3 regions of the Exiguobacterium sp. MH3 genome follow, and region 3 is predicted to be linked to each of the others. Evidence: riboswitches for the same ligand, from Rfam matches in the RefSeq annotation. Region 3 holds a riboswitch; each other region holds the start of a gene.
What was found. Region 3 has a riboswitch for S-adenosylmethionine ahead of U719_RS15920 (amino acid permease). Riboswitches for the same ligand answer to the same signal wherever they lie in the genome.
Positions count from the first base shown of each region.

Region 1: linked by a shared signal. The riboswitch ahead of metK (methionine adenosyltransferase) and the one ahead of U719_RS15920 (amino acid permease) in region 3 are both predicted to bind S-adenosylmethionine.
Region 2: linked by a shared signal. The riboswitch ahead of U719_RS14520 (methionine ABC transporter ATP-binding protein) and the one ahead of U719_RS15920 (amino acid permease) in region 3 are both predicted to bind S-adenosylmethionine.

Region 1 is NC_022794.1:2,340,188-2,350,408, forward strand. Features, by position in the region: gene U719_RS12325 (GNAT family N-acetyltransferase) at 1-695, opposite strand, end outside; gene U719_RS12330 (MFS transporter) at 879-2,057, opposite strand; gene U719_RS12335 (class I SAM-dependent methyltransferase) at 2,211-2,810, shown strand; gene U719_RS12340 (serine aminopeptidase domain-containing protein) at 2,861-3,565, opposite strand; gene U719_RS12345 (GNAT family N-acetyltransferase) at 3,644-4,132, opposite strand; gene metK (methionine adenosyltransferase) at 4,270-5,478, opposite strand; SAM riboswitch class I at 5,607-5,733, opposite strand; gene pckA (phosphoenolpyruvate carboxykinase (ATP)) at 5,968-7,536, shown strand; gene U719_RS12360 (EAL and HDOD domain-containing protein) at 7,767-9,020, opposite strand; gene U719_RS12365 (S9 family peptidase) at 9,188-9,952, opposite strand; gene ytkD (RNA deprotection pyrophosphohydrolase) at 9,924-10,221, opposite strand, start outside.
Region 2 is NC_022794.1:2,808,735-2,818,955, forward strand. Features, by position in the region: gene U719_RS14505 (M20 family metallopeptidase) at 1-176, opposite strand, end outside; gene U719_RS14510 (MetQ/NlpA family ABC transporter substrate-binding protein) at 199-1,017, opposite strand; gene U719_RS14515 (methionine ABC transporter permease) at 1,037-1,687, opposite strand; gene U719_RS14520 (methionine ABC transporter ATP-binding protein) at 1,677-2,705, opposite strand; SAM riboswitch class I at 2,792-2,895, opposite strand; SAM riboswitch class I at 3,145-3,246, shown strand; gene U719_RS14525 (carboxylesterase) at 3,314-4,072, shown strand; gene U719_RS14530 (thymidine kinase) at 4,154-4,768, opposite strand; gene U719_RS14535 (DedA family protein) at 4,952-5,602, shown strand; gene U719_RS14540 (type B 50S ribosomal protein L31) at 5,639-5,884, opposite strand; gene rho (transcription termination factor Rho) at 5,976-7,349, opposite strand; gene U719_RS14550 (C40 family peptidase) at 7,704-8,381, shown strand; gene U719_RS14555 (SDR family oxidoreductase) at 8,458-9,225, shown strand; gene glpX (class II fructose-bisphosphatase) at 9,500-10,221, opposite strand, start outside.
Region 3 is NC_022794.1:3,064,731-3,074,951, forward strand. Features, by position in the region: gene U719_RS15875 (hypothetical protein) at 1-91, opposite strand, end outside; gene U719_RS15880 (SDR family oxidoreductase) at 227-1,057, shown strand; gene U719_RS15885 (M20 family metallopeptidase) at 1,197-2,369, shown strand; gene U719_RS15890 (hypothetical protein) at 2,437-2,784, opposite strand; gene U719_RS15895 (DUF1801 domain-containing protein) at 2,870-3,295, shown strand; gene U719_RS15900 (MFS transporter) at 3,345-4,583, opposite strand; gene U719_RS15905 (CBS domain-containing protein) at 4,610-5,065, opposite strand; gene U719_RS15910 (MarR family winged helix-turn-helix transcriptional regulator) at 5,248-5,670, shown strand; gene mmuM (homocysteine S-methyltransferase) at 5,739-6,674, opposite strand; gene U719_RS15920 (amino acid permease) at 6,649-8,052, opposite strand; SAM riboswitch class I at 8,130-8,231, opposite strand; gene U719_RS15925 (ketopantoate reductase family protein) at 8,268-9,185, opposite strand; gene U719_RS15930 (GntR family transcriptional regulator) at 9,368-10,084, shown strand; gene gntK (gluconokinase) at 10,077-10,221, shown strand, end outside.

The DNA of each region.
Region 1 (10,221 bases), 720 kb from region 3:
AAGTATCCACCAACAGGTTCTCCGTCGATTTCCGCAATCAGTAACAATGGCTCACAGAGTGGATTCGCTTCCAATAATTGCTCAAAATAACTCGCCGTAAAATAGTAATGAGCCGAAGCATTCTTCCGGTCCATCGTTTCATGATACAACGCCAAAAAAACAGATAAATCGTCTCGTGTTCCTGTTCTAACGGTTAACGGTGAAGCGAGCGATTTACGAATCATACTTCTCGTTTTCTTATGGAACGTCTGCATGATTTCTTCTAGTGAGGGGCGCAAATCAATGCTCGTCGTATGACGGATGAAAGAAGCTTCCGTCCAGTTACGCATGAGTCGTTCATTGCCCGTCAACGGATTAAAGCGAATCATTTCCGAGACGACCGATTCTTGCTCCGCCCACCTTTCAAACGATAGACGTGCATGTTGCATTTCAGTTGCGGTTAAGCGACCGACGATTTCCGGTCCGCCGTAGCCATACGGCGTGATGAGATCTGAATAAGGCGTATCAAAAATCCGACGCTTTAAAAAGGGATAGAACAGTGTTCCCGCATGACCTTCATAACGAAATAACACCGCTTGCTCAGACGGTCTAGCGTTAAGCGTGACGTATTGGTGACTGTAGAAGATATCAAGAGGCTGTTGCTGTACGTGTGTCGTCCAAGTTGCGGCATCTGTGATGAATTGACACCTTTCCATTCGTGCACCTCCAGTCAAAAAGAAGCAACGTTCACATGAACTTTCTTTTCAAGTTCTTGATTAGAAAGTACCCGTTTCTTTGCCGAAATATTCCATATTAATAATGATTTGTTTTATAATTAGCGCATTAATGATGTAAAAAAAAGACAGCGAATCTAATGTCCGCTGTCTTACAGATGATGCTCATGATGTGATTTTAGGAATGGCACGAAGGAATACGACGCCTGCTAACAGAATCAATCCAATCAATGTCAAGAAGACCGCTGACATACCGGATAAATCGTAGATCAACCCTCCGACGGTCGGACTGATCATCCGTCCCGCTGAAGCGGCAATATTGACGTATCCCTGGAACTCTCCTTCTTTTCCGATTGGCGCGAGTCTCGCCGCCATAGCAGGAACCGCTGGCCAGATGAACATCTCACCAATCGTCAAAATGATCATCGCGACGAGGAACATCTTGAAGCCGCCTGCGAACGGAACGATCAGATAAGACAAGAGGAAGATTCCTGTACCGGTCATCAATTGTCGCTTCAAGTCATCTCCAAACCACCGGAGAATTGGTGTTAATAAAGGTTGTGCGAACACGATGAGTGCTCCGTTGATCGTCCAAAGAATCGAGTACTCGGAAATCGTGACACCGAGCGATTTCGTGTGTACGGCAAAGGTTCCTTGCCATTGCACATAAACGAACCAAAGTAAGGCATACCCGATCGAGACGAGCAACATCGTCCTTGCCGCACCGCGCGCAAGGGGTGTGCGTGTCGTTTCGATCTCGTCATGTGCCGCATGCATCCGCGCTGGTGCCTGAATCCAGGATAAACCGACGAACAAAATGATGGCAAAGGCGATGTAGAGGACGAGATTGGCGATGAAGATGTACTGAATCGAAAAGGCAGCGATTTGACCACTGACTGCTGTCCCGAGCGCTACACCGACATTTTGTGCGACATAGATCGCATTAAAGGCACGGCGCCCGCCTTCCGGCCAGATGACACCCGTCATCGCGTAGATCGTCGGAAAAACCATCCCACCGACGAATCCAATCAATCCAAGCATCGCGACGTATCCGAGATACGTCTGATGAAATAGCAACAAGCCAACGGAAGACAGGACAAGTCCGATGACACTGATGACAAGCGTCTTCTTGCCACCGAGACGGTCAAACGCTTTTCCACCTAAGTAGTTTCCGACGATTGCTAAGGCAGAGTTGACGAACAATGCCATCCCTGCTTTTGTCATCGACTCTCCTAAATATTCATGAATATATAATGTATTAAACGGCCATAAAAAAGAGGATCCCGTCGTATTGATGGCCATCGCAAGGACGAGGATCCAGACCGCTTTTGGTAATTTTGGCATACCTGTGGTCCTCCTATTTCATTCTCAACCTTGCCACTTTACGCAATCCGTCCCCTAACTGTCAAGCTACTTCGCTTTTCGTCAACGAATCAAAAAATGATATAATGCAGAAAGAATCTTGCACATACTGAACCATTACTAGAAAAACAGACTATAGGAACAGGAGTCTATGCCATGTCACTTGCCCGTGTATTACCTTATACGAAACAATTACTCGAGTCCGTTATCGAGCCCGGAGACTGCGTCGTCGATATGACTGCCGGAAATGGACATGATACACAGTTTTTAGCAGAACGTGTCGGTCCAGAAGGAAGGGTTCTTGCGTTCGACGTCCAGGCACAAGCCATTGAGGAATCGACGCGACGTCTCGACGAAGCCGGAATGTTAGCACGCGTCGACCTTTACCATGAAAGCCACATCCATGTCGGTGCCCGTCTTTCGGACGAACAACGTCCTGTCCGCGCTGGTGTCTTCAATCTCGGATACCTGCCTGGAAGCGACAAATCAATCACGACGACCGGAGAAGAGACGCTTGAAGCACTCGATGCCCTCCTCCCGGTCCTCGCTCCCGGCGGTCTTGTCGTCCTCGTCGTCTATCACGGTCACTTGGAAGGAAAACGAGAACGTGACGCTGTCCTCGATTACGTCACAGCCCTTGATCAGCAAGATTATGCCGTTCTCCAGTATCGCTTCTTGAACCAACAAAATCATCCCCCGTTCATCATCGCGATCGAGAAAAAAGTACGCGGATGATGGGCACAAAAAAGTGATGCCCCTTTTTTAGAGGCATCACTTTTGTGATTTCATTCTTCAACAAGCTTAAAGAACAACATTAATTTTTCTGCAAACCGTGTGTTCAACCGTTCGAAACTAAAATGCGGAAAACCGAGTAGACGTTGTAAGTAAATCTGATCGCCACCCATTTTCCGGCATACTTCAAGTGTCAGCTTGACGTCTGCGAACTGATCGTCCGGTGCATAAAAACAAGCCAAGTTCACACGCGGCAGTTTTTTTCGTTCCTCGTCATGTACGACGATCTCTTCTTCGATTTCCCGGTACTGTGCATAGGTCAGTTCACCGATGCGAACGGTATCTTCCGTACTTTGACCAAACGGCAACGTACCGAGTGGCGCATCGGGCCGGAAACGATCGAACGCACTTGCGAAGACTTGTTTGACGCCTCCGAGTTGTTTCGAAGGGTGCCAATCAAACAACGGTGAAATGAATGCAAGGCTTGCTACCGGTAATTCATATTCTTGCAACAGACGATTGACGACGAGTGCGCCCATGCTACAGGCGACGATATGAATCGGTAGCTTGCGTTTCCCGGCTTCACGTAATGCTTCTTTTAACAGTTGACCATGTTCTTCAAACGAGATACGACGTGGGGCGTCGACGAGCAATACTTCATACTCTCGTTCGAGTACCCGAATCAAAGCTTCACTCGGACGGGCACGCAGTTGTAACGGATAGACTAATACGATGATTCCTGTTGGTTGTTCAACCACAAACTCACCTCTTCACTTCATACTTCCTATTTACGATACCTTATTTCAAACGCACACAAAACCGTCCCAAGACGGATTTCACGAGGCGACATGGCGAAGGCGAATGACAGATTCTACTTGCCCAAAGACTTCTTCCGTCATCTCACTGAGTTCTTCAAAACCGAATGAGGTCAAGAACTGACGCGCTTTATAGTTACGTGCCTCCACATATACTTCGAGTGGGACGGCTCCTTGTCGTTCGAGTTCACGGATCAATCGTCGTCCGATTCCGTTTTGCTGATATTTCGGTAAGACGTACAGACGAATGATTTCCCACGTTCCCTCAACATCAACAGCATGAATGAAACCGACGATTTCCTCATCGATGATTCCGACATAAAAATACTCTCCCCGTGCTTCTTCTGCCGTCCGAATCGCACGAACAACCTCCTCTTGCGGATACGCTTCCTGCACGAAATGCGCTTTCGAGCGCTCGGAATAGATTTCTGCGTACGTATCCAACCAGGATGTGACGGCAATGTCATGAATACGTCCTGCATCGGCTGGAATAGCTTCGCGTATTTCCATAATCGGAACCCCCCTTTGTATTCATACGAATCGACTCATGTACTTTTACCCTCTTCTAGAAAAAACATTCGTTTCCTGCAAAGTTCCACGTAAACAAAAAAGTCCGAAAACCCGCGTAGGGTTCTCGGACTTTTTGATTATGCGAAACGTTTTGCCTGTTCTTCAAGAACTGCTGCTTTATCTGTTTGCTCCCATGGAAGCTCAACATCTGTACGACCGAAGTGACCGTATGCAGCTGTTTGACGATAGATCGGACGACGGAGATCAAGCATGTTGATGATTCCAGCCGGACGAAGATCGAAGTTTTCAGCAACCAATTCGACGAGTTGTGCTTCAGGAAGTTTTCCTGTACCGAATGTATCAACCGCGATTGATACCGGGTGCGCGACACCGATTGCGTACGCGAGTTGAACTTCTGCTTTGTCTGCAAGACCTGCAGCAACGAGGTTCTTCGCGACGTAACGTGCTGCGTATGCAGCTGAACGGTCGACTTTTGTTGGATCTTTACCAGAAAATGCTCCACCGCCGTGGCGTGCGTATCCACCATACGTATCAACGATGATCTTACGACCCGTCAATCCAGCATCTCCTTGTGGTCCGCCGATGACGAAACGACCAGTTGGATTGATGAAGAATTTCGTTGCTGCGTCGATGTATTCAGCCGGGATGACCGGTGTGATGACGTGTTCTTTCAAGTCAGCTTGAATTTGCTCAAGCGTAACTTCTTCCGCGTGTTGTGTCGAGATGACGATCGTATCGACACGAACCGGCTCGTTGTTCTCGTTGTATTCGACCGTGACTTGTGTTTTTCCGTCCGGACGAAGGTAGTCGAGTTGACCGTTTTTACGCACTTCTGCCAAACGGCGTGCGAGACGGTGTGAAAGCGAGATTGGAAGTGGCATGAGTTCTGGTGTTTCTTTCGTTGCGTAACCGAACATGAGACCTTGGTCTCCTGCACCGATTGCATCGATTTCTGCATCAGACATGCTACCTTCACGTGCTTCAAGCGCTTGGTCTACACCAAGAGCGATGTCTGCTGATTGCTCATCGATTGATGTCAATACAGCACATGTGTCCGCGTCGAAACCGTATTTCGCGCGTGTATAACCGATCTCACGAATCGTTTCACGAACGACTTTTGGAATGTCGACGTAAGTGGATGTCGTGATCTCACCTGCAACGAGAACGAGACCCGTTGTAACAGAAGTTTCTGCCGCAACACGCGCGTTTGGATCCGCTGCGAGGATTGCATCAAGAATTGAATCCGAAATTTGGTCACAGATTTTATCTGGATGACCTTCAGTGACTGACTCCGACGTGAATAGTCGGCGATTAAGGTTTGTCATGTATGACCCTCCCAAAAAAGAATTTGACGGTGTACTCATTTCCCCTAGTTGAGTGGGACGGTAAAATGAAAAAAACCTTTCCAAGTCCAAAAAATGGTCAGGGAAAGGTTGTGCGTTCTTCCTTTACCCTCTTATCGTTCGAAGTGTTTACTTCGCTTCAGGAGAGCACCTTTTCCCTCATTAATATGTGAATTAATGTAGGACGGTTGCCGGGTTTCTTCGGGCCTTGTTCCCTCCACCTGCTCAGAATAAGAGTATCCGTTACGAATTACATGATATAAAGTTGTAACTACTCTGTCAAGCAAGGTTTCAAATTCTAGTCGAAACTTTTTGAAAGAGATGTTAAACTGTTAATGCTGAAAGCGTTTCCAGATAAATAGAAATCAGCACTAGAAAATGATTGCTCTCTCTTTAGTATGCCATATATAATAAATGTGTCATACTAAATACAGTGAGCCAAAACCAACGTAGGGGAAAGGTGGGGTCAGGATGCCGATGACGGTCCTGAATATCGAAGAACTACTCAAGAAAGAGCATGTGTTCAAACAACTATCTGTTGCTGAACTTGTCGAACATGCGATTCGAAACGAAGAAGGTGTCCTTGCTGAGAACGGCGCATTATCTGTAGAAACGGGGAAATTTACAGGTCGTTCACCAAAAGATAAGTTCATCGTCCGTGATTCTTCCTGCGAGTCTCACATTGATTGGGGTCATGTCAACCAACCAATGGATGGAGACAAATTTGAACAATTGTTGCAAAAGGTTCTTCGTTACATGAACGAAGCTGATCATCTCTACTATACAGAAGCTGCTGCTGGAGCAGATACGCACTTCACCCTTCCGGTCCGTGTGCTCACACAATATGCTTGGCATAACCTGTTTGCCAAACAACTCTTTTTACGCGAGTATCCTGAAGTGGCTGCCTTCGAACCGTTCACGGTTGTCTACGCGCCACATTTCAAAGCAGATCCTGCCGTTGACGGAACGAACTCCGAGACGTTCATCGCGATGTCGTTCGAACACCGAATCGTCTTGATCGGTGGAACGGAATACGCTGGAGAAATCAAAAAGTCGATCTTTTCCGTCATGAACTACCTCTTACCACAAGAAAACGTCCTTTCGATGCACTGCTCGGCAAACGTCGGACACGAAGGCGACGTCGCCTTGTTCTTCGGTCTATCTGGTACTGGTAAGACCACCCTTTCAGCCGATGATAGCCGTCAATTGATCGGTGACGATGAGCATGGTTGGTCGCACGATGGTGTCTTCAACATCGAAGGCGGATGTTACGCGAAGACGGTCAATCTATCGCGTGAAAAAGAACCGCAAATCTTTGACGCGATCCGTTTCGGAACCGTCCTTGAGAACGTCGTACTCGACGAAGCCCGTCATCCTGATTACGATGATACATCGTTGACGGAAAATACGCGTGCTGCTTATCCGATTACGGCAATCGATAACATCGCTGTTCCGTCACGCGCTGGTCATCCGAAGACGATTGTCTTCTTGACAGCTGATGCGTACGGCGTCTTGCCTCCGATCAGCAAATTGACGAAAGAACAAGCGATGTATCACTTCCTATCAGGATATACATCAAAACTCGCTGGAACAGAACGTGGGGTCACGGAACCAGAAGCGACCTTCTCGACGTGCTTCGGTTCACCATTCCTTCCACTGATGCCTGAAAAGTATGCGACGATGCTCGGCGAATTGATTGATCGTCATGGTGTTACCGTTTATCTCGTCAACACGGGCTGGACAGGCGGTGCTTACGGAACAGGTAGCCGCATGAAGCTATCTTATACACGGACGATGGTCAACGCTGCCGTTAACGGCACACTTGCAACGATTCCAACAGAAGAACACCCGATCTTTGGACTTCATATGCCGCTCGAAGTTCCTGGTGTTCCAAGTGAGTTACTCAACCCGGTACGCGTCTGGTCGAATCCGGACGAATACGACACACAAGCGCGTTCGCTTGCTGAGAAATTCCAGAACAATTTCCTTCGTTTCGAGAGTGCGACGGATGCGATCAAGTCAGCTGGTCCGCGCCTATAAAGTAGAGTTTTCTGACTTGCATCAAAAAGATAGACACCGAATTTACATCAAGTAACTAAAAAATCTGAGTCCGGTCTTCACGGACTCAGATTTTTTAGTTACTCCTTAATCCTTAGAAATTCTTCCTATTAGGCGATTCGAGACGAATAAAAACGTGTAATCCTACTCAGTTAAGAGAATGATTACACGTCGTCTTATGTCTAGAAAAAAGTCTTCAAACTCTTTTTTAGTTATATGATCGAGTCTGACTCTTCTTGAATATGTTTTTCTCGCTGCATGAGCCACTCTTGACTTTCCGTCAGTAATGCATAGGCTCGCGGAAGTGATACATTTAAACGCTGACTCAGCAGTTCAAACTGATCAAAATCACCTCGATCTGCACTAATCGCAAGCACTAAACAATCCCGAAACGGATGATCCTTTCCTTGTAGAACAATCTTCAGAGAATCTTCGAGTGGCAATTGATCGATGATATCGTCAATATCAACAGATAATAACGCATCGATGTGCGATAACAAGCCAATCATGTAAGCACTCTCCGGTTGTAGTGTTCGGGTTTCGGTAGCAAAGAGTTCACAGAGCTTCGCACAGTGTAAAGAGGACCGTAATAACTCATTTGACCACTCATAAGGACTAGCAAGCTTCATCTCACGTAAAACAATCAACGAAATCCAACTTTTGAGTTGCGAAAAGCCAAGCAGTGAAATCGCTTGACGAACGGAACTGACAGTATTGCGTAAACCCATTCCTGGAGAATTGATCAGCTGTAACACTTGAATACTAATATAGGGATTCGCTTCAATCTCATCAATGACCTCATCGTACTTTTCATCCGTATCGAGCCATTTCAACATTTTTAACAAAACCGGTAGTTGCGGTGGGACCGCCTTTCCTTTCATCAACATCGGTTTAGCATAAAAATATCCCTGAAACCAGTCATATCCCATGTCAAGACACCGTGTATGATCTTCGTGCGTTTCGACACGCTCAGCCAACATTCGGATATGAGGATAATTGCGACGGACAATATGGAGGATAGCACTTTGCTCGCGAGGGGAAATCGTCTCGATGTCGATTTTAATTAAATCGATCAACTCAAACAATTCCGCTCCATGCTGTCGGAGTAAATCCGTCACAAAATCATCGAGTGCTAACGTAAAGCCCGCGTCTTTCCAACTATGTAGAACAGACAGCATCTCTGTATCGATCTCAACTGTTTCTAGAATTTCAATGACGAATTGGCTTGGATCCAAATAATGAATCAAGTCACTTTTCAACAGCTCTGCCGTGAAATTAACAAATAGCTTCTTGCCTTCTGCTACATGATCTACTCCCATATGAACAAGTGTATTCGTCAAAACATCCATCGTCGCTAAATCACCATCAAACACACTGATTTGTTCAATCGAACGATACAATAGTTCAAATGCATCAATCGAACCTACTCGATTAACGATGGGTTGACGTGCTAATAAGATATCCATCGTTCTCATGCCCCCTCTATTCTTCTCAGATGTCATCTATTATATCAAAGTTTACTTTTTAGGAGATTATTGTTTTTTACAACATATCAATGTTCTTATTTTTTAATTCTATGCCATTTTCCGTAACACAAAAAAACAGCACGACATTGGTCGTACTGCTTGAACTATCACCTTTCATCCGGATTCCATATACCAGTCTCAAACCAATTCAACACATTCCGCGTCACACGCAACTTGTCATGAATCGGAAATTGATGGGCATAGGCATAAGTCTGAAGCATCGTTTTTTCGGAATAACGTGCGGCATAAGCCGTCGCGTGGCGTAAACGAACGTTCTCATCATACGCACCGTGAATCAATAACACTTCACCTTGAGGTTCGACATGGAGCGGCGAGCGAACCGCGTATTCATCAGGAACCGTATCTGGTGTACCTCCCGTGTATCGCCGCAGCATCTTTTGCATCGTCTTCTGCTCTTCATACGTCCACGTCAACTCCGTCACCCCTGCCCAGGAAACCGTTCGAGCGACTGGACGGTGATGCGCCAGGAGCAGTGCCATCTGTCCACCACGTGAAAATCCAAATGCGTGAACATGCGAAACACGTTGCTGTAACCAGTCAAAGGCGCTGCAGGCGTCTTCGATATCGTGATGTCCAAAGTCTTCTTTTCCCGTGCCGCCTAGATTCCCTCGATAGAAAGGTGCCATGACAAAAAAGCCTGCCTGTGCGAACGCGAGCAATCGAGTCGGTCGGACCATTCCGATCGAACGCGTTCCACCACGCAAGTAGAGAATTCCCTGACCGTTCGCAACTTGCGGGAGTACGATATAGGCACCGACCCGTTCTCCATCCGCTGTGGTATAAAACATCCGAAACGTCCGAAACGGACCTTGCCGCGGAAGTTCAAACCAATCGGCGTTCGCTAAGTACACGGAGCGTCTCCGGAAGGACACGGTCCTTCATCATGAAACTGTATTGTCGATTCGTATCGAGACGTTCAGGGAGTTCCTCGAATAGAAAAGCACCGTCCGTTTCATCCACGGCAAGATGAGACGACAATGATCCGATTTGCGCGAAGTAGATGTTTTTGATGATCGTATCGCCTTTTCCAGCAACCCGATACTGCCCGACATATGAGAGGGAATCGATTTCCCCACCTGTCTCTTCCATCACTTCACGACGTGCAGCTTCTTCCGCCGTT
Region 2 (10,221 bases), 260 kb from region 3:
ACTGTAAAACCTTCCGCCGTTAGACGCTCCGCATGGAGCCGCGAAGCAAAGAATTCCTCGTTCCCGATTTCCGGCGTTGCATGAATCCGGTGACTTGTCTCAAGATACGATTCCCGTTTTTGTTCGATATCCTGTTCAATCGTCTCTACCCATGTCGTGCGTACTGGTGTCGTCATACTGTCCACTCTCCTTTTGAAATTATTCGCCGATGTCGCTCAGTGGAACGAACGTCGGGATCGTACTGCCTTTGTATTCTTTTTTGATGAAGGCCGCGACATCTTTTTGTTGATACAGCGATGCGATTTTTTTCAGTTCTTTTTTGTTCTTGTCTTCCGTCCGTGTCGCGATGATGTTGATGTATGGTTTTGCTGTCTCGTTCTCATGAACGATCGAGTCCTTGATCGGGTTGAAGCCAGCGTCAACCGCGATGCCATTGTTGATGATAGACGCCGCGACGTCCGGTAAGACGCGTGGCGTTTGTCCGGCGACGATCGGAACGATTTTCAGCTTCTTCGGATTCTCGACGATCTTATCGACCGAACCGTTACCATCGAAGTCGTCCGGTAGCTTGATCAGACCTGCTTCTTGCAGTAACAAGAGGGCGCGTCCCATGTTCGTCGCTTCGTTCGGAACAGCGATTTTTCCGCCATTTGGAATATCTTTGACATCCTTGTATTTATCCGAGTAGATCCCCATCGGTGCGATGACAGTCGTCGCAATCGGCGATAGCTTCAAGTTATGTTCTTTCTTGAAAGCGTTGAAGTAGGAAATCGTCTGGAAGGCATTGGCGTCGATCTCACCCTCAGCCAGTGCCATGTTCGGCTGGACATAATCGGAGAACTTGACGAGTTCGATTTTGATGCCTTCCTTCTCTGCTTTTTTGGCGACATAATCCCAAACTTGTGTGTCTGAACCGCTGACACCGAGCTTGATCGTCTTTTCGTCTTCTCCTGATGCTGCGCACCCGGCAAATAAAATCGTCGTGAGTGTTGCTCCAATTGCTACTGCTTTTTTCATGGCTGAATCGCTCCCTTGATTAATGTCTTCTGATTTTTCGTGCGACGATGTTGCCTGTCGTCTGTAAGCCTTGGACTAAGATGACGAGAATCCCGACCGTGATGATCATGACTTTCGTATCAAACCGTTGATAGCCGTAAGTAATTGCTAAGTCACCCAAACCGCCACCACCGATGGCGCCTGCCATCGCCGATGCCCCGATCAAGCCGACCGTCGCGATCGTTAAGTTCAGGATGAGTGAACCGAGTGCTTCCGGTAGGAGGAAGCGGAAAATCGTTTGAAACGGTGTCGCGCCCATCGCTTCTGCTGCTTCAAGAACGCCTTTATCGACTTCGAGTAAAGAACTCTCGATCAGACGCGCCATGTACGGTGCAGCGTAAAAGACGAGCGGAACGATTGCGGCTTCTGTTCCGATCGATGTCTGAACGATCAAGCGCGTCAACGGGATGATCGCGACGAGTAAGATGATGAACGGAATCGAGCGGAAAATATTGACGATACTGTTGAAGAACGTGAACAACGGAACATTTTCAAGTAACGCTCCTTTTCGCGTGACGACAAGCAGGATACCGAGTGGTAAGCCGATCAAGGTCGAGAACAAGAGCGAAACGGATACCATCGTCATCGTCTGCAAAAATGCTGTCCAAATATCACTGTAGTTAACTAGCATCAGCGAGCACCTCCTCAACGGTTACCTGTGCCTGATCGATGTAGTGTAAGGCACGTTTCACTTCTGTCGTCTCACCGATCAGTTCAACGAGTAATGTGCCGAACGGCGTCTCCTGCAACTCCGTGATGCTACCGTGCAGGATATTGACATCGACGTCGAAGCGTTTTGCGACTTGCGACAAGAGTGGTTGTCCGGTGTGATGTCCAAGGAAGTGAATCTTATAGATTGGATGCGCATTTCGCGACTCGATCAACTGACGAATCGACGCTGGAATCTCGTCATGCATGACGGACCGTACAAAGTTCCGTGCCGTCTCGGTCTGCGGATTTGAAAAGACATCAAAGACCGTTCCTGACTCGATTAGCTTCCCAGCTTCGATGACGGCTACACGATCGCAAATCTCCCGGATGACGCCCATCTCGTGGGTAATCAAAAGAATCGTGATCCCGTACTCTGCATTGATCCGTTTTAATAACTGAAGAATATGATGTGTCGTCTGGGGATCAAGTGCTGACGTCGCTTCGTCACATAAAAGGACGGAAGGTTGCGTCGCGAGTGCCCGGGCGATACCAACGCGCTGTTTCTGCCCACCCGACAATTGATCTGGATAATGATCCGCCTTGTCCGCGAGATCGACGAATTCGAGCAACTCCGTCACCCGACGGCGAATCTCATCTTTCTTGACGCCTGCGAGAACGAGTGGTTTTGCAACGTTCGTAAAGACCGTGTTCGCATTCAATAGATTGAAGTGCTGAAAGATCATTCCAATCCGTTGTTTTGCTTGGCGTAATTTTTTCGGAGACAGTTGCGTTAAATCTTCCCCATCGACCGTCACCGTTCCTGACGTCGGTCGTTCTAACAGATTGACACAGCGGAGCAGTGAACTTTTCCCGGCACCGCTAAAGCCGATGACACCAAAGATTTCGCCTTTCTCGATCGTCAGGTCGACACCGTCGAGCGCTGCAATCGTCTGATCTTTCGTGACGTACGTTTTTTTGACTTGATGAAATGCAATCATTCCGTTTTCCCCCTTCATTCAACAAAAAAGGTCCCTTCTTGAGAAACAAGAAGAGACCTGGATCCGCACAGTGGCAGAATCCACTCCACTCATCTCTCAGACATCTGTCTGATGGAATTGGCACAGTGCTCATAATGAGTCTGTTGCCGAGGTTTCGTAGGGCCAGTCCCTCCACCTCTCTGGATAAGTATTGCGGTATGAAATTCGTATGTGTGTTGTTGCGTTGTTGCTTATGTCGTAAAACTAATTTTTACATTACGGGTCGAAACTTTAAAAGTCAACCAACTTTGCAAAAATAATCCATTTGGCGCATATCGATGGATTTACAAGTTATGAATTAGCTTAATGAACGGATCACGATTCGTCAAGAAAGATTTGACAAGTCATTTTTGGTCGTGCTACCATCGTTTCAATGATTATTCCGACAATTCCAATATGATATTTATCAAGAGTGAACGAGAGACCTGGCTCTATGACTTCACGGCAACCTGCAATTTGTAAGGTGCTCCGACCAGCAAAGCGCGGCTTTGGATGATACGGTGAAAAACTCGTGGGCGTCCAAGCAGTGACGTCGACGAGTTTTTTTCATGAATGGAGGAAAAATAGTAATGATGAACTATCCTGTATTGACTGGTGCTGAAGCGTTTTATTTTCAAGGTGGATCGATCGGCATTCTAATCTGTCATGGTTTTAACGCCACTCCGCAAAGTGTCCGGGACGTCGGTGAGGCATTCGCTGCTGAAGGTTTTACCGTCTATGCCCCGCGCTTACGTGGACATGGAACGAACGTCCGCGAGTTCGAACAATCGACTGCTCGATGTTGGAAGCAAAGCCTGCAAGACGGCTATGAACGTTTACAAGAAACATGCGATCAAGTCTTCGTCATCGGTCAATCGATGGGTGCGACGCTTGCGCTGTCGCTCGCCGCTGACGGGATTCCGTTTGCCGGCATCATTACGATCAATGCCGCACTCTCCGTTCCATCCTATGAATCACTTTCGTTCGAGGACGGTCCAGAGTATTTACCGGAAGGCGCACCGGACATTAAGCGAGCAGCCTTTGAAATCATCTATGATCTTGTTCCGAGCCGTTGTGCGTTCGAACTTGTTCGCCTAATGGATGAAACAAAAGGACGCCTTGGATCGATCCTTCTACCGACATTGATTCTTTACTCAGCGACCGATCACGTCGTTCCACCTTCGAGCTCGGATTATCTGCACCAGCACATCGGAACAAATGATAAACGAAGCTACTGTTTACTGAACTCGTATCACGTTGCGACACTCGATCATGATCAGGATTTGATTGTTCGTGAGACGATTCGCTTTATCGAACAATCGTGTCAGTTTTCGCAAGAAACAGGCTGAATCAAAAAAACAGCTATTCGTTTCCATATGGAAGCAAATAGCTGCTACATCAAAGGACGACCATCATCGGTACGTCTTTTTTTAATTTTCTTGGTGCTGCACCGATTGGAGCGGCTTCGGTTTTCCAGGTACCTCATGGCAATGACGGCAACGTGGCTCATACGATTCCGACGCTCCGACTAGGATGATCGGATCATCATAGTTGGCTGGTTTCCCATCAATCAAACGTTGTGTCCGGGAAGCCGGATCCCCACACGAAAGACAGATGGCTTGTAGTTTCGTCACGAATTCTGCGCGCGCCAGTAATTCAGGCATTTTCCCAAATGGCTCTGCCCGGAAATCTTGATCAAGGCCTGCACAAATGACGCGTTTTCCGTCTTGTGCGAGTGCTTCGATGACTTGTACGATCTCATCATCAAAGAATTGAACTTCATCGATCCCGACGATTTGTGTTTCTTCTGCTACTGCCGCATAAAGATCACGACTCGTCGCCATCGGAATCGCTACGACAGAGTTGCCAACGTGAGAGACAACATGCTCTTCATGGTACCGGTCGTCGATTGCCGGCTTGAATACTTGCACGGGCAGTTTGCCGTACTGCGCCCGTCTGACACGACGAATCAACTCTTCCGATTTCCCGGAAAACATACTGCCACAAATTACTTCGATCCAGCCGTACTGATTTATTACATGCATCATCGTCCGACACCGTCCTCTAAAAATAGTCACTTTAACGAGTATAGCCCGAAACGGTATCGAGAAAAAGGGTTGACTTCCGGAAATCAAAATTCATTTTTTCTTTCCCTAGAATTTTTGTCCTTTCATTCCAACTGCCCCCTATTTCCTGTACACTGAAGAAGAAGATTCTCACGAAAGAAGGTGTCCCCGATTCATCATCTCTTACATGACATCCTGCACCAATATGGTGCCCTTGGTCTCTCCGTCCTTCTCGCAGGTGGTATCGTGGGATTGCCGGTTCCTGATGAGACCCTGCTCGTTTTGTCCGGATTTTGGATGCATCAAGGCAATCTACCACTCGTCGGTACGATTCTCGCCGCTTACGCCGGCAGTTGCATCGGGATGACGATCAGCTATTTACTCGGATTAAAACTCGGTATGCCACTACTACACCGCGTTGGACCGAAAATGCGTATCTCAGAAAAACATATTCTTTCCGCTGAAGCCGGTTTTCGTCGTTACGGAAAATCGGTCTTGATCATCGGTTACTACATACCTGGTCTCCGCCAACTCTCTGCCTTTTTTGCAGGCGTCTCAAAAATGCCGTTTCGCGTTTTTGCGAGTTATGCGTATACAGGTGCCTTGATTTGGATCAGCGTGTTCTTAGGTGCCGGTTACTTCGTCGGCCGCCATCTCTCGTTCCATAAAGTCATGGACTATGTCTTGGCACATCCGGAAGTCATGCCCTATTTAATCGGGATTGCTGGCGGAATCGCCTTCTCGTTCGTCTTGAAGACGTATCTCACTTATCGTTCACAATTCAGTCTATACAAAAACAGCCTGCTTCCGTAATGGAGGCAGGCTGTTTTTTTAAGAACCAACAAGTAATTACTTGCGGCCGTATTTTTTGTTGAAGCGATCGACACGACCATCTGCCGCGTTGAACTTTTGACGACCTGTGTAGAATGGGTGCGAGTCTGAAGACACATCCACACGGATGAGTGGGTACTCGTTACCATCTTCCCAAGTGATCGTTTCGTTCGAAGAACGAGTAGAACCGCTTAAGAATTTGTACTCAGTCGTTGAATCCATAAATACTACTTTGTTGTAGTTAGGGTGAATTCCTTGTTTCATGGTTGATTTCTCTCCTTCCGCCCTGGTTCATTTGCTGAGCCAGAGTAAGTTACCTTCCTATACTAAACGATTTTTTTATGCGTCGCAATAGTTATTTTTCTGTCGTCGTTTCCTTCTTGACGGTACGTGGTTTAGCTGGCGCGCGTCGGACCGCCTTCTTCTGTTCTTTCTCAAGTACGACGAAAAATTCTTCATTATTTTTCGTATCACGAATCTTACGCAGGAACGTATCGACGAACTCGTTCGACTCATTCATCGTCCGGCGAATCGCCCAAAGCGCATCAAGCTGCTCTTTCGGAAGCAACAGTTCTTCCTTCCGTGTACCGGACTTCCGAATGTCAATCGCTGGGAAGATTCGACGCTCTGACAACTTACGATCGAGATGCAGTTCCATGTTGCCGGTTCCTTTGAATTCCTCATAGATGACGTCATCCATGCGCGATCCTGTCTCGACGAGTGCTGTCGCAAGAATCGTCAAACTACCACCGTGTTCGATGTTTCGCGCTGCACCAAAGAACCGTTTCGGCTTATGGAACGCAGCCGGATCAATTCCGCCCGAGAGCGTCCGACCACTTTGCGGTACCGTTAAGTTATAGGCCCGTGTTAGACGCGTGATCGAATCCATCAAGATGACGACATCCTTCTTGTGTTCGACGAGCCGCATCGCCCGCTCGAGGACCAGTTCAGAAATTCGGACGTGGTTGTCCGGTGTTTCGTCAAACGTCGAGCTGACGACGTCTGCTCCTGGAACCGAACGCTCAATGTCCGTTACTTCCTCAGGTCGCTCATCAATCAAGAGAATGATTAGTTCGACATCCGGATGATTCTCCTGAATCGAGTTTGCGATTTCTTTGAGGAGTGACGTCTTCCCTGCTTTTGGCGGTGCGACGATCAAACCACGTTGACCAAATCCAACCGGTGCGATCATATCCATGACACGAACGGATAGATGGCGTGGTTCTGTCTCAAGTCGCATCAATCGGTCCGGATAAATTGGTGTCAGTGCCGGGAAGAATAAACGGTTACGGGCAGTATCCGGTGCTTCACCGTTAACGGCTTCCACGCTAAGTAACCCTTGGAACCGTTCGTTTTCCTTCGGTGGACGGACTTTACCTGTGACGACATCACCATTACGTAGATTAAAGCGTCGGATTTGAGATGCTGCGATATAAATATCTTCAGAGGATTGGGAATAATTGATAGGACGAAGGAAGCCAAAGCCACCATCGTTTTGCATTTGTGGATTGCCAGGGATGACTTCGAGTACCCCTTCGAGGAAATAAAGACCAGTCGATTCAGCCTGTGCTTTTAAAATCTTGAACATCAACTCGCGTTTACGGGCTTCCCGGTATTGTGGGACATTTTTCGTCTTTGCGATTTCATAAAGTTCTTTTAATGTCAGTTGGCTCAATTGAGCCAGTGTATAGGAACGTTCTGGTTTATCTTTTTTATCAGTTGTTGGCATGTTCTTCACCTATTCTTTATAAATTCAACTGCATTCAGCATACTTCCATACATACATCAGGAGGTATGTAATTTTATTCGTGAACTAAAGGTATCATATTTTTTTGAATTCGTCGTCAACAATCCTTTGCGTTTCTTACTTTGTAATATTCAAGGATATTATTTCAGTTATGTTACAAAAACATCTGTTTTGTCTTCTAACTGAAAAAACGTTTTCAAGTGTGCGCATGCTAAGATATTCCTGCAGACAAAATTCTTACACAGTTGTAAGGTTCACTGCTTAACCAAACACTTAATGATTTCATCATATAACTTACGGACGCAACACACTACATTAAACGGAGGAATTCTTAACATGAAACGTTTTCTAGCATCGATCGCGACAGCAGCCTTAGTGGTTTCAGGTTTTACATCAGTGGGTACAGGTAAAGTTGAAGCAGCAACAGTCACGAAAGTCAAGATCACGGACAACGGTCTTCGTGTTCGGACAGCACCTTCTACGAAAGCAAGCATCGTCGGGAAAGTCAACGCTGGTCAAGTCTTTACATATAAAGGCAAGTCAGGCAGCTGGACAAAAATCTCATACGGCGGCAAAACACGTTATGTCTTCTCACAATACACAAAGACATACAAATCATCTTCAAGCGCTAAAAAAACAACGAGCACATCTTCTAAACGGACTAAAATCCTAAGCGAAGCAGCAAAACATAAAGGTACACCATATGTATGGGGCGGAACGACGACTCGTGGATTCGACTGCTCTGGTTTCACAAGCTACGTCTACAAGAAAGCGGCTGGTAAAACATTACCACGTACGTCTTCTTCACAATATTCTTCTTCTAAGAAAGTCAGCGTTTCTAAAGTACAGCCAGGAGATCTTGTCTTCTTCTCACACGGTAGCGGCATTCAACACGTTGGGATCGCAACAAGCAAGTCAAGCATGGTCAACTCAGAAACAGGTGGCGTTAAATACTCAAGCTTCAAATCAGGGTACTGGGGTTCACGCCTTGTCGGCGCAGGATCTTACCTATAATTCATCATCTCAAAGCGGTTGAGCATTGGCTCGATCGCTTTTTTTCATCGAATCGATTACAGGAGGAGGAAATCGGATGCATGTCTTAATCACAGGTGCTTCAAGAGGTCTTGGTCGTGAATTTGCTTATCTGCATGCCAAGCAAGGGGATCACGTCTTGCTCGTCGGACGCGATGCGACAGCACTCTTCGAAACGAAGTTCCATGTCGAGCGACTCGGGGGAACGGCAACCGTCTTTCCGTATGACTTAACGCAGCCGACGCATCGTCTCGCACTATTTCGGGCAACGGAACAGATTCCGGTCGACTGCGTCATCAACAACGCCGGGATCGGCGTCTTTGGTTCTTTCCTTGAGACCTCGTTCGAAGACGAGTCCCGGATGATTGCCTTGAATATCGAAGCATTAACACACGTGACGAAGGTCTATGCCTCTCGCATGAAAGCACAGGGAATCAAAGGACGTATCGTCCATCTCGCATCAACGGCTGCGTTTGAAGGGGGTCCATGGCTGAGTGTTTATTACGCAACAAAGGCCTACGTCCTTCATTTCTCGGAAGGATTGACGGAAGAACTCGCACAAGACGGTATCCAAGTTAGCGTTGTCTGTCCAGGCGCGACCCATACCGGCTTCGAATCAGCAGCAAACCTTGAACAGTCGCGTTTGTTCTTGCGACCTGGTGTCATGGATGCTCCGACGGTTGCGCGCATCGCCTACCGCGGCTATATGAAGGGGAAAACGTTCATCGTGCCTGGCTTCGGCAATGCCTGGTATATCTTTTCGACGCGTTTTCTACCGCGTCGGTACGTCACCCGACAAGCAGGAGAAGTTCAGCGTCCGCGGTAATCGTCAAATAACGATTCATTTATCACTCAACGTTCATATCCTCACTTTCCTCAGGCGGGAGGTAAGCCGCGACATCTCGCAGCTTATGCGAAATGCCGGGTCTTCCCTTACCCTGACGGAAACGTTAGCAAGTTTCCTTTTCCTGCAGGAGTTGAGGATGAACGTCTTGATTCCTAGAAACATATCACAAAAAGAGTTGGCATTCCGGAGATCATCCGTAACGCCAACTCTTTTTATGTGGATTCAGACGTCCTTTTTGAGGAGTCAGTCTGTTTTACTTAATGACAAGCTTCGGTTTCTTCTTGAACGAGTGAATACCTTCGACGAAACGCACCGTTCCGGATTTTGCACGCATGACGACAGAGTGTGTCTGACCGCCTTGTGCCGTGAACTGAACACCTTTCATCAACTCACTGTCCGTGACGCCTGTCGCAGCAAAGATACAATCGTCTCCTGAAACGAGATCATCCATCATAAGGATCTTCGATGGATCTTCAATGCCCATCTTCTTGCAACGCTCGACCTCGGCATCGTCTGCTGGTAACAAGCGTCCTTGGAGCTCACCACCGAGGCATTTCAAGGCAACGGCAGCAAGAACGCCTTCCGGTGCACCACCTGAACCGAGCAGGATATCAATCCCCGTATGCGGGAACGCCGTGTTGATCGCAGCAGCGACGTCACCGTCACCGATCAAGCGAATCCGCGCCCCTGTTGCCCGAATCCGTTGAATGATTTCTTCATGACGTTCGCGATCCAGAATCGAGACGACGACGTCTTCGATTTCTTTGTTCTTCGCCTTCGCTACGGCTGCGATGTTTTCTTCGATCGTCGCATCCAGACTGATGTGTCCTGCCGCTTCCGGGCCGACTGCGATCTTATCCATGTACATGTCCGGTGCATGAAGTAAATCTCCTGCATCCGCGACCGCGAGAACAGCAAGTGCGCCCCATGTTCCTTTTGCGACGATGTTCGTTCCTTCCAGCGGATCGACGGCGA
Region 3 (10,221 bases):
ATGCACTCTTCTCGAGTGTCATTTGGTACTGGACGGCTTCGTGTAATAATTTTTTGGCAAGTTGCCATTGATCGGATGTCAGCGTTCTCATCTCCCTCTATACAGCGATTGTGCTGTTGTAGATGTACCCCCTATCCTCTAACACTAGACGCATCGATGGGTTTAATCTCCATTTCTCCGGGAATGTTTCATAAGGTGAACGATACGACTTAGGAGGGATTTAATAATGGGTAGACTCGATCAAAAAGTAGCTGTCATTACCGGCTCGGCAACAGGGATTGGACAAGCGACTGCACTTGTCTTCGCAGAACAGGGAGCAACGGTCGTCTGTGCCGATGTCTCACTTGAAAAAGCACAACAAACAGTAGAACAGATTACACAACAAGGTGGGAAAGCGGAAGCCGTCCATGTCGATGTCTCAGACGTCGAGAGTGTCGAGCAACTTGCGAAGCACGTCAAAGAGACATACGGTACGATCGACGTCCTCTTCAACAATGCCGGAATCGATGAACAAGGCGGGAAAGTCCACGAGTATCCAATCGATCTCTTCGACCGGATCATCGCGGTCGACTTGCGCGGTACATTCCTCGTCAGTAAATTCTTGATTCCACTCATGCTTGATAACGGTGGTTCAATCATCAATACGTCATCGATGTCTGGTCGCGCAGCTGACTTGAACCGATCCGGTTATAACGCAGCGAAAGGTGGGATTGCGAACTTCACGCGCGCGATGGCAATCGATTATGCGCGTCATGGCATTCGTGTCAATTCGTTATCACCAGGAACAATCGAAACACCACTCATCGATACACTCGTCGGTGAAAAAGAAAAAGAGCAAGGCAAACAGTTCCGCGATGCGAACGCTTGGATTACACCACTCGGACGACTCGGTAAACCACGCGAGATGGCAACAGTCGCCCTCTTCCTCGCTTCTGACGACAGCTCATATGTTACAGGTGAGGATATCACAGCAGACGGCGGCATCATGGCTTATACATGGCCGGGAGAGATGTTAATCGATTCGAAGTGGAAAGACGAAGCAGAAAAAAGTGAATGAGTAAGGTACGGTGTAACCTTCTGGTTGCACCGTTTTCTTTTATCTCAAGACGTTCAGCTCCGTAAATTATTTTCCGAATTCGTTTACCTCCCTGAAGTATTTTTATCAGGGTACAGGATAGGTAAAGGAGGAAATACTTATGCAAACAGCAATTACTTACTTACAACGATGTCTTCAAATTCCAAGCGTTAATCCGACGGACGGAGAGGAAGCCGTCGCACGTTATGTGTACGATGTACTGATTGATCATCACATCTCGACAGAATGGATCGAAGTCTCACCGAAACGGATTTGTCTCGTCGCGACCGTTCCTGCGAGTGAAGAGGTTTCACGTCCTGCTGTACTCGGATTATCTGGTCATCTCGATACGGTTCCGGTCCAAGGAGACGGCTGGACGAAAGATCCATACGGTGGTGAAATCGAAGACGGACGCATTTATGGTCGTGGGGCTTCAGATATGAAATCAGGTGTCATGGCGATGGTGCAAGCGCTCATTCAATACAAGGAACGTCAAGACCGTCCGAATACCGTCAAACTTCTGATTACATCCGATGAAGAGAATGGCATGACAGGAGCTCGTCATTTGACCGAACAAGGGCATGCGGATGATTTAGATGCTCTACTGATCACAGAACCGACGAGTGGGATGATTGGGTATGCACAAAAAGGGGTCGTTGGGATTGAAGTGACGTGCCGCGGAAAAAGTGCGCACAGTTCTGCTCCACAACTCGGACGTAATGCGATTGATGACGTATATCGTGTCATCCAGGAAGTGAAGTCGGAACGCTTCTCGATCACGACGAATCATCACCCAGCACTCGGTCCGGTCGTCGCGTCAATCACATCCATAAAAGGAGGCGAAGGACCGAACGTCGTTCCGAGTCAAGCCTCGTTCTATATGGATATTCGGACGATTCCTGGATTCGGTCGAGCGGATGTTCTTGCTGCCTTTACGGATATGGAGCGTCGACTTGTTGCCGAAGATCCTGACTTTGACATGAGCGTAACCGTCATCAAGGATATTCCTTCCTGTGAAACCGATGAACAAGCGCCTTTCTTGCAACAGGTCGCGGATACGATGGAGCAGGTCAGCGGCGTGACACCGCGAAAAATCGCCATCCCAGGCGGAACGGATGGTGCGATGTTCAGCCAAGCAAAAAAAGCATTCCCGATTGCGATTGCTTCTTTCCATGATTTCCGTCTTGCGCATCAGGTCGATGAGTCGATTCCGTTATCCGAATATGAACAAACGATTGCGTTTTGCTTCAACTTGATCAACACACCATTACATCAACCTCTTCCATCACACTAAATAAAAGAAGGGACGACTTTCGGGTGCAATACCCAAAGTCGTCCCTTCTACTTTTACTGTGTTTAGTTTAGTACACACCAAGCTGTGCCAACGCCTCACTTAAATAACTTTGATCACTACGAAATTCTTGACTTGTTTGCCCATCAGACCAACTGATGAAGACACGACCAAGCCGGTCATATCGTAAACGGAGACGTATCACGCCCTGTTCGAATACGACTTCACCGTGTAACGACTCATGGACGCGAGCAAAGTTACGGATGAACGCGTCATATTGATTAAATGTAACTGAAAACTCGTGTGCACTATCTTGTTCCGTCATCTGAATCATTAGTTCCTCTTGCTTTGGATATACGTGTAAGATGTCCCACGATAGACTGCTTTCTTCTCCTCGAAACACGATGCGATGCTTCATTCGATTTCCACCTCTGAGTTACAGGATATTTACTAGTCTTTCTCGAAAGTAACCGATATCTTCTTCATCCGAAAGGAGTCTGCTTATGTCTGATACGCCAAAAACAGGTCCTACCGAACAGTCCGTTGATGCTTTTCTGGCACAAGTCGAACCGCCATTACGTCAAGCAGATGGTATCACGTTACGTCAGTTCTTCGAAGATGTCACGGGATACGAAGCCGTCATTTGGGGGTCTTCCTTGATTGGTTTTGGTGCCTATCATTATCGCTATGCCTCTGGTCACGAGGGCGACAGCTTTTATGTCGGCTTTTCTCCGCGCAAGACGAACCTCGTCCTTTACCTCGCGCTTGGTGAAGACGATGTATCGGAACGACTGCTTGCCACTCTCGGTACGTATCGACGCGGCAAGTCCTGCCTCTACGTAAAACGACTGACTGACATCGATTTAAACGTCCTTCGGGAAATGATTGAGCACTCAATCCGCACGTTAAAAGACATGTACCCGTCTTGATTTCAATCAAAAACAGCCGAAGCGGATTCGCTTCGGCTGTTTTTTGAAATTAATGTCCGCCTTCTGTCCGATCGATATGGCGAATGTGTTTGAGATTGACCCCGATGATGATGACGGATAAGAGGACAAAGCCACTTCCGACATAAAACGGTAAGTTTGCGTTGAAGATTTCAGCCAATTTACCGGCCATGAATGGCGCGATGGCTGCCCCGAGAAAACGTAGGAAACTGTATGCCGCAGATGCTGTCGAACGTTCGACAGGTGCTGCGTCCATGACAGCGGTCGTGATGAGCGTGTTGTTATTCCCAAGCACGGCTCCCGCCAAGATGACACAGACGATGACGACGGCTGGTGTTTCCGTGAAGATCCCCATTAATAGAAGCAAGATTGCGAATGTGATCAACATCATGACCATCGCTTTGATTGTTCCGAACCATTGTTTCAGTTTCGGAGCCGTTAAGACCGATGTGATCGCAAGCAACATTCCCCAGCCGAGGAAAACGAATCCGAGTCCTTGCGCTGGTAGTTTCATGACGAATGGTGCATAGGCCATGATCGTAAAGAACCCCACGTTATAAAGTGCCGCTACGATCCCGAGCGTCAAGAGTGAACGATGCTTCATCGCTTGAAACGGTGCTTTTAATGATAACTTCTGTTTCGGTGCAGCAGATGCTGCTGGTTTTGGCATCAAGAAGAGCAAGACGAGGAACGCGATGACCATGATTGTTGCAACACCCATGAATGGCGCGCGCCATGTGATTGAACCGAGCGTTCCGCCTAACAGTGGTCCAATCGAAATCCCAAGACCAACGGCTGCTTCATACAAAATGATGGCTTTTGCTGTTCCGCCTGACGACAGCGAAACAATCGCAGCAAGTGCGGTTGCGACGAACAAAGCGTTCCCAAGTCCCCATCCACCGCGTAACGCGACGAGCGTCCAAATGCTGTCTGCTTGTGAAGCAAAACCAGCAACGGTTGCGATGACGGCAATCCCGAGCATCAATGTTCCTTTTTGACCAATCCGTGATGAGATCGCGCCTGTAATTAACATCGCGAATGCCATGACGGCGTTATAACTTGTAAATAAGAGCGTTACTTCACTTTTTGATGCTTCTAAATTCTCGGCAATCGTCGGTAAGACGGGATTGACGAGCCCCATTCCCATGAATGCTGTGATACTGGCGAAAAAGACCGCCCAGACAGCAACCGGTTGATGGAATAATCCATGTTTGCTTTCTGCTAATACCGTTTCCGGCTCAAGCGTCGTTGTTTTTTCAGCAAGTGCCATAGTGTCCCTTCTTTCTATTGAATGTGTTACATGAACTGTTTAAACGAATGGCGGATGACGTCACCTCGACTAATGATCCCAACAAGACGTCCTGCTTTCAGAATCGGAAGCTTTTTAATCCGTTTTGCGCCGAGCGTTGCTGCAATCTCTTCCATTTCTGTATCAGCGTCCGCTGTTACGACTTTTCGACGTGCCAGTTCCATGACACGTCGATTCAAGATGTGACGAATCCGATCTTCATAACCTTCTTCGTCTCCTTTGATGACATCTACGTATAAGAATGTATCGACGATGATGTCCTTGTGTTTTCCAATTGCGCGCATGATATCTCCATCACTGATATACCCGACGACCTCCTGCTCGGCGTTGATGACAGGTACGCCGCTAATACCAGATTGAATGAATCGTTCGATGACCGTACGAATCAGATCTGTATCGTTTACCGTGATGACCTCTTGTTTCATCGACTCATAAGCTTTCATCTGAATTCTCCTTTGTCGTTCGTTTCTCATCTACGAAAGTTGTATGATACAATTAAAAGAACAAAAATGATTGTATAATACAACTACAACTCTGTCAAGCCTCCTGCTTTTCGCATTGACAGCTTATCCACATTGGGTAATCATGAGGGACAGAGAGACTTTTTCGAAAGGGGAGATACCCGATGTCTCAACAATCACTTGAAACCATTGAATTGGAGTTAGCGATTCTGATCCGGCGCTTAACGACAGCGACGGCAGACAATCGTAATTTGGATCGTGCTTCTTATCTCTTACTGCGACAATTAGCAGATTCCGGCAACGTCGGTGTCAAAACACTTGCCCGCGAACTTCAGTTGGATGTCTCAACCGTCAGTCGCCAAGCAGCGGCACTCGATCAGAAGCAACTCGTTGAAAAAGTAAAAGATCCGACAGATGGTCGTGCCTTCTTCTATCATATTACGGATAAAGGACAAGAAGAGCTCACGATTTACCGGACAGCGCGCCTCGCGAGCATCGAACGTCTACTGACGGACTGGCCATCGGATGATGCCGAAGATTTTGGACGTCTATTGCAACAATTCAACCGTGCCTTGCGCGAGCGGTAACGAAATCACACCATTTAAAGGAACGGACGCGAAATCAATCGATTTCGCGTCCGTTTTTTCATCATTATTCATGATGTATGAGAAACCTGACAAACCGAACGAATTTGTGCGATATGTTCAGGTGACGTTCGGCAACAACCACCGATCAATCGTGCCCCTGCCTCATACCATGTCTTCGCGACGGTTTGGAACGATGTACACTGATTCGTACCTGACCACGTTTTTGCGACCGGATCATAGACCTCACCAGAGTTCGGATAGACGATGATTGGCACATCCGTCAACGCCTTGACGTGACGGATAAAGTCGGTCGCGTAAGATGCCGGAAAACAATTTGCACCGATTGCTGCGAGCTGTGGATGTTGTCCGACCGTTTCAATACACGTCGCAAGTGCCGTTCCTTCACTAATGTGTGTCGCATCTTGAAGCGAGAACGTCAGCCAAGCAGACACTTCCGGATACGCTTCGAGAATCCGGAACAACACGACAGCTTCCTCGAGCGACGGAATCGTCTCAAATGCCAGCAGATCAGCCCCCGCTTCAATCAATGCTTCGATCCGTGGTCTGTGGAAGGCTTCTAGCACATCTGCTGACACCCCATAATGACCGCGATACTCAGAACCATCTGCTAAGTAGGCACCATAAGGACCCACTGATCCTGCGATTAATGCGTCACGCTTTCCGCTACGCGTGCGTGCGTTTTGCGCCAAGGTGACCGTTTGTCGAATCAGCGCCTGTGCTTCCTCTGTCGTGATATGACGTTGCTTGAACCCTTCGATACTTGCTTGATAGCTTGAAGTGATGGCAACATCAGCACCTACTTCAAAGTAGTCACGATGGACGTGTTCGATTTGTTCCGGTGCTTCGATTAAGAGACGTGCTGACCAAAGCGGATCGTTCAGGTCGAATCCCTTCTGTTCAAGTTCGGTTGCAAGGGCACCATCTAAAATGAGAAAGGGAACTTCCTGTAATCGTTGATCAACTGGATTTTTGATTCGGGACATCTTCAACACTCCGTTTCTGAGAAGAATTCGTGAACGCATGTACGACATAACAGATCACGATGAATGGAATACCACAGTACAAGGCGATTCGTTGTGTCGGATCAAATCCGATACCAATCAGGGAAATCAAACAGACGACGAAAGCGGCGATTGGCACGAATGGAAAGAGTGGTGTGCGATAGACCAATTCGTCGACCGTATGCCCTTCGCGGAGAAATTGTTTCCGGAAGCGATACTGAGCAATGCTGATACTCATCCAAACGACGACGACAGCGAGACCGGAAATCGAGACGAGCGCGATATAGACACTCCCTGCTGCATAGATGCTAGACAGCAAGGCAAGTCCTCCGCCAAGCATGCTGAACAATACAGCTCGAAGTGGAACCCCACTTGGTGTCACTTGGGCGAAGAAGCGTGGAATCATACGTTCGTTCGCAAGCGACCAGAGCATCCGAGAGGCGGCGTAAAGTCCAGAGTTCGCTGCCGACAAAATCGCTGTCAAAATGACGAAGTTCATCACGTCTGCTGCGTAGGGAATTCCGATCCGTTCGAACACGGCGACGAACGGACTTTCGAGTACACCTTTCCCATCCGTTGGCAATAAGACGGCTAACACGATGATCGTACCGACGAAGAAGAGGACGAGTCGCAAGATCGTCGTCCGGATCGCAAGCGGAATCGTCCGTTTCGGATCGACTGCTTCACCCGCTGCGACACCGATCAGTTCCGTTCCCGAGTAAGCAAAATTCACGGCAAGCATCGTCATGAAGATGACGAAAGCACCATTTGGGAATAATCCACCTTCCGTTAAGGAAGAAAAGAATGGGGCTGGGCTACCATCTTGCAGTGGAATGAAGCCGACGATCGCTCCCGCACCAAGTAAAATGAACGCAATGATCGTCACGACCTTAATGGCGGAGAACCAAAACTCGACTTCAGCGAACACGCGAACCTTCAAGACGTTGATACCAAGGATCATCGCAGCGAATAAGGCACTGAACACCCAAACCGGAATCGATGGAAACCAACGTTGCATCAAAATGCCTGCTGCCGTGAATTCTGAACCAAGGGCGACCGTCCACGTCAGCCAGTAGAGCCAGGCTACTGTATAACCGGTGCCAGGTCCAATGTACTTCGTTGCGTACTTATGGAATGATCCGGTTTCCGGCATGTGCACGGCGAGTTCACCGAGACTTAACATGACTAAGTAAACGACGACGGCTCCGATCAAATACGATAAAATCGTTCCGACACGTCCTGCTTGTTCCAACGTATAACCTGTACTTAAAAATAATCCTGTTCCAATGACACCACCTAACGACAGCATGATCAGATGACGTGATTCCATCTTGCGTCGAAATGCTCCGCTCGTTTTCATGAATCCATTTCCTCCTCGTTCCACCTATTTCAAACAAAAAACGCATCCTCACGGATGCGTCGGTCGACAATTCGGAAATCTTATCGATCGGGTGCAGCACCCGCAGGAATTAGCACAGTATCTTTCGACCTGTTGCTGAGGTTTCATAGGGCCAGTCCCTCCACCTCTCTGGATAAGTATGTAATTGTTCCTAACCATATCAGAATGCAGATAATTCAGTCAACAGGCATTTCCCGATTTTTTTGATAGATCCATAAATTAGATTCAATCAGTTGAAGATGACGTGAAGAGCGTGTTTCGAGCAACGTACTAAAGAAATGTTTCACTTCGACGGGCTGACCCTTTTCCATGTCCCGTAACATTGACGATTTCATCGTGTCTTCCATTGCATGCATCTGCTTCAGCAAGACCGCTTCTACATCGTCATTAAAGACTGCGCCTTGTTCTTCCATCGCTTGCTTCGCTTCCTTCATGACGTCTTGAATCATTTGATGACCAATTGGGTCCTTGCGAATTGGACCGATGGCAGAGCGAAATAGTGTCGTCACGCCCGCAAATGTCGAAATGAAGAGGTACTTTTGCCACATGTCATCCATGATATGCATCGAGTACGCCATCGGTGCCTTCGCTTTCGCAAAACGTGTTGCAATCTCCTCTAAACGCGCTGTTGGTTTACCGGTTCGTGAACCAAACAATAGCCGATGCGACGGGCTTGTCTGTATAATACGCCCTTCTGCATCAAGCGTCGATTCAATGAAGCAAAGTCCGCCCAGTACTCGATCTTCTCCGAAGACTTCTGTTAACCGTCGTATATGCTGCATGCCGTTCAACAAAGGAATGATGTACGTCTCGCTCGAAACAAATGGCGCAAGATCCTGTAGGACATCATCCAAGTGATAGGCTTTCGTCGAAAGTAAGACGACATCAAATGTGTGATTCAGTCGCATGTCTCGTGTCACTAACTGAGGCGTGATCATAACATCACCATGAGGACTAGTGATCTGTAACCCTGTCTTTTGTAATTGTTCATAGCGCTTCGGACGAACAAGGAATGTCACCTGTTCCCCTTGCTCAGCAAGACGTCCCCCGAAATAACCTCCAACTGCTCCGGCACCTACGACTAAAACATGCATATGCATTACCTCCTTTTTAACTAATCGATTCGTTACTTACTCCTTCACCCTAACATATCGGAAACCATTTTCCTGATTCCTGCTTGAATCACTAAAATGTAAGTTAAGCGTTTGCATTTTAGAAAAAAACGTTTATACTAACTTGTATACAAGTATACTCACTTTAGAAATCAGGTGATTCCATGTCAGAACTGTTATACCCCTTGAAGTGGTTAGCAAAAGCTTCCGCTGGAGATCGTGTCGCACACGAGCTACGGATGCGCATCATTTCAGGAAAGATTGAAAGCGGTACCATTTTATCCGAAAACAAATTAGCCTCTGATTTTTCAGTCAGTCGCTCGCCCGTCCGTGATGCGTTAAAGGTCCTTGCATCCGAACAATTGATTCGTCTCGAACGAATGGGAGCGGTCGTCGTCGGTTTGTCTGAGCGCGACATTCAGGAAATCTATGATGTCCGGTTGCTCATCGAAACATTCGTCTTCGAACGACTCGTCAAAATCGAACGGGCAGAACTCGTCCGTGAACTCAGTAAAATTCTCGAAATGATGAAAGTTGCCATCAAATACAAGGATGCCGATGAATTCTCCTTCCAGGACGTTCTGTTTCACGAAACAATCATCCGCTCGATTGATCATGGATATGTCAGCATGATTTGGCAAAATCTCAAACCGGTCATGGAAAGTTTCATCCTCCTATCGATGCGGGTACGATTCGAGGAAGACATCGAAGACTTCGAACGCATCCTCGCGAACCACGCCTTGTACATCGAAGCGATCGAGACAGGGGACCGTGAACGGATGGTTGCTTCCTTACATCAGAACTTTGATGACGTCCAGGAAGTCGAAGATCTCTGGAAAACGCAACAAATGATGTCGAAAGGAGTCGATTCACATGACTGAATACATGTTAGGCGTCGATATCGGAACGACGAGTACGAAAGCGGTCTTATTTACGACAAAAGGAGAGGTCATCGGACAAACGAACGTCGGTTACCCGCTCCATACACCGAACCGCTCGACGGCAGAGCAGAATCCGG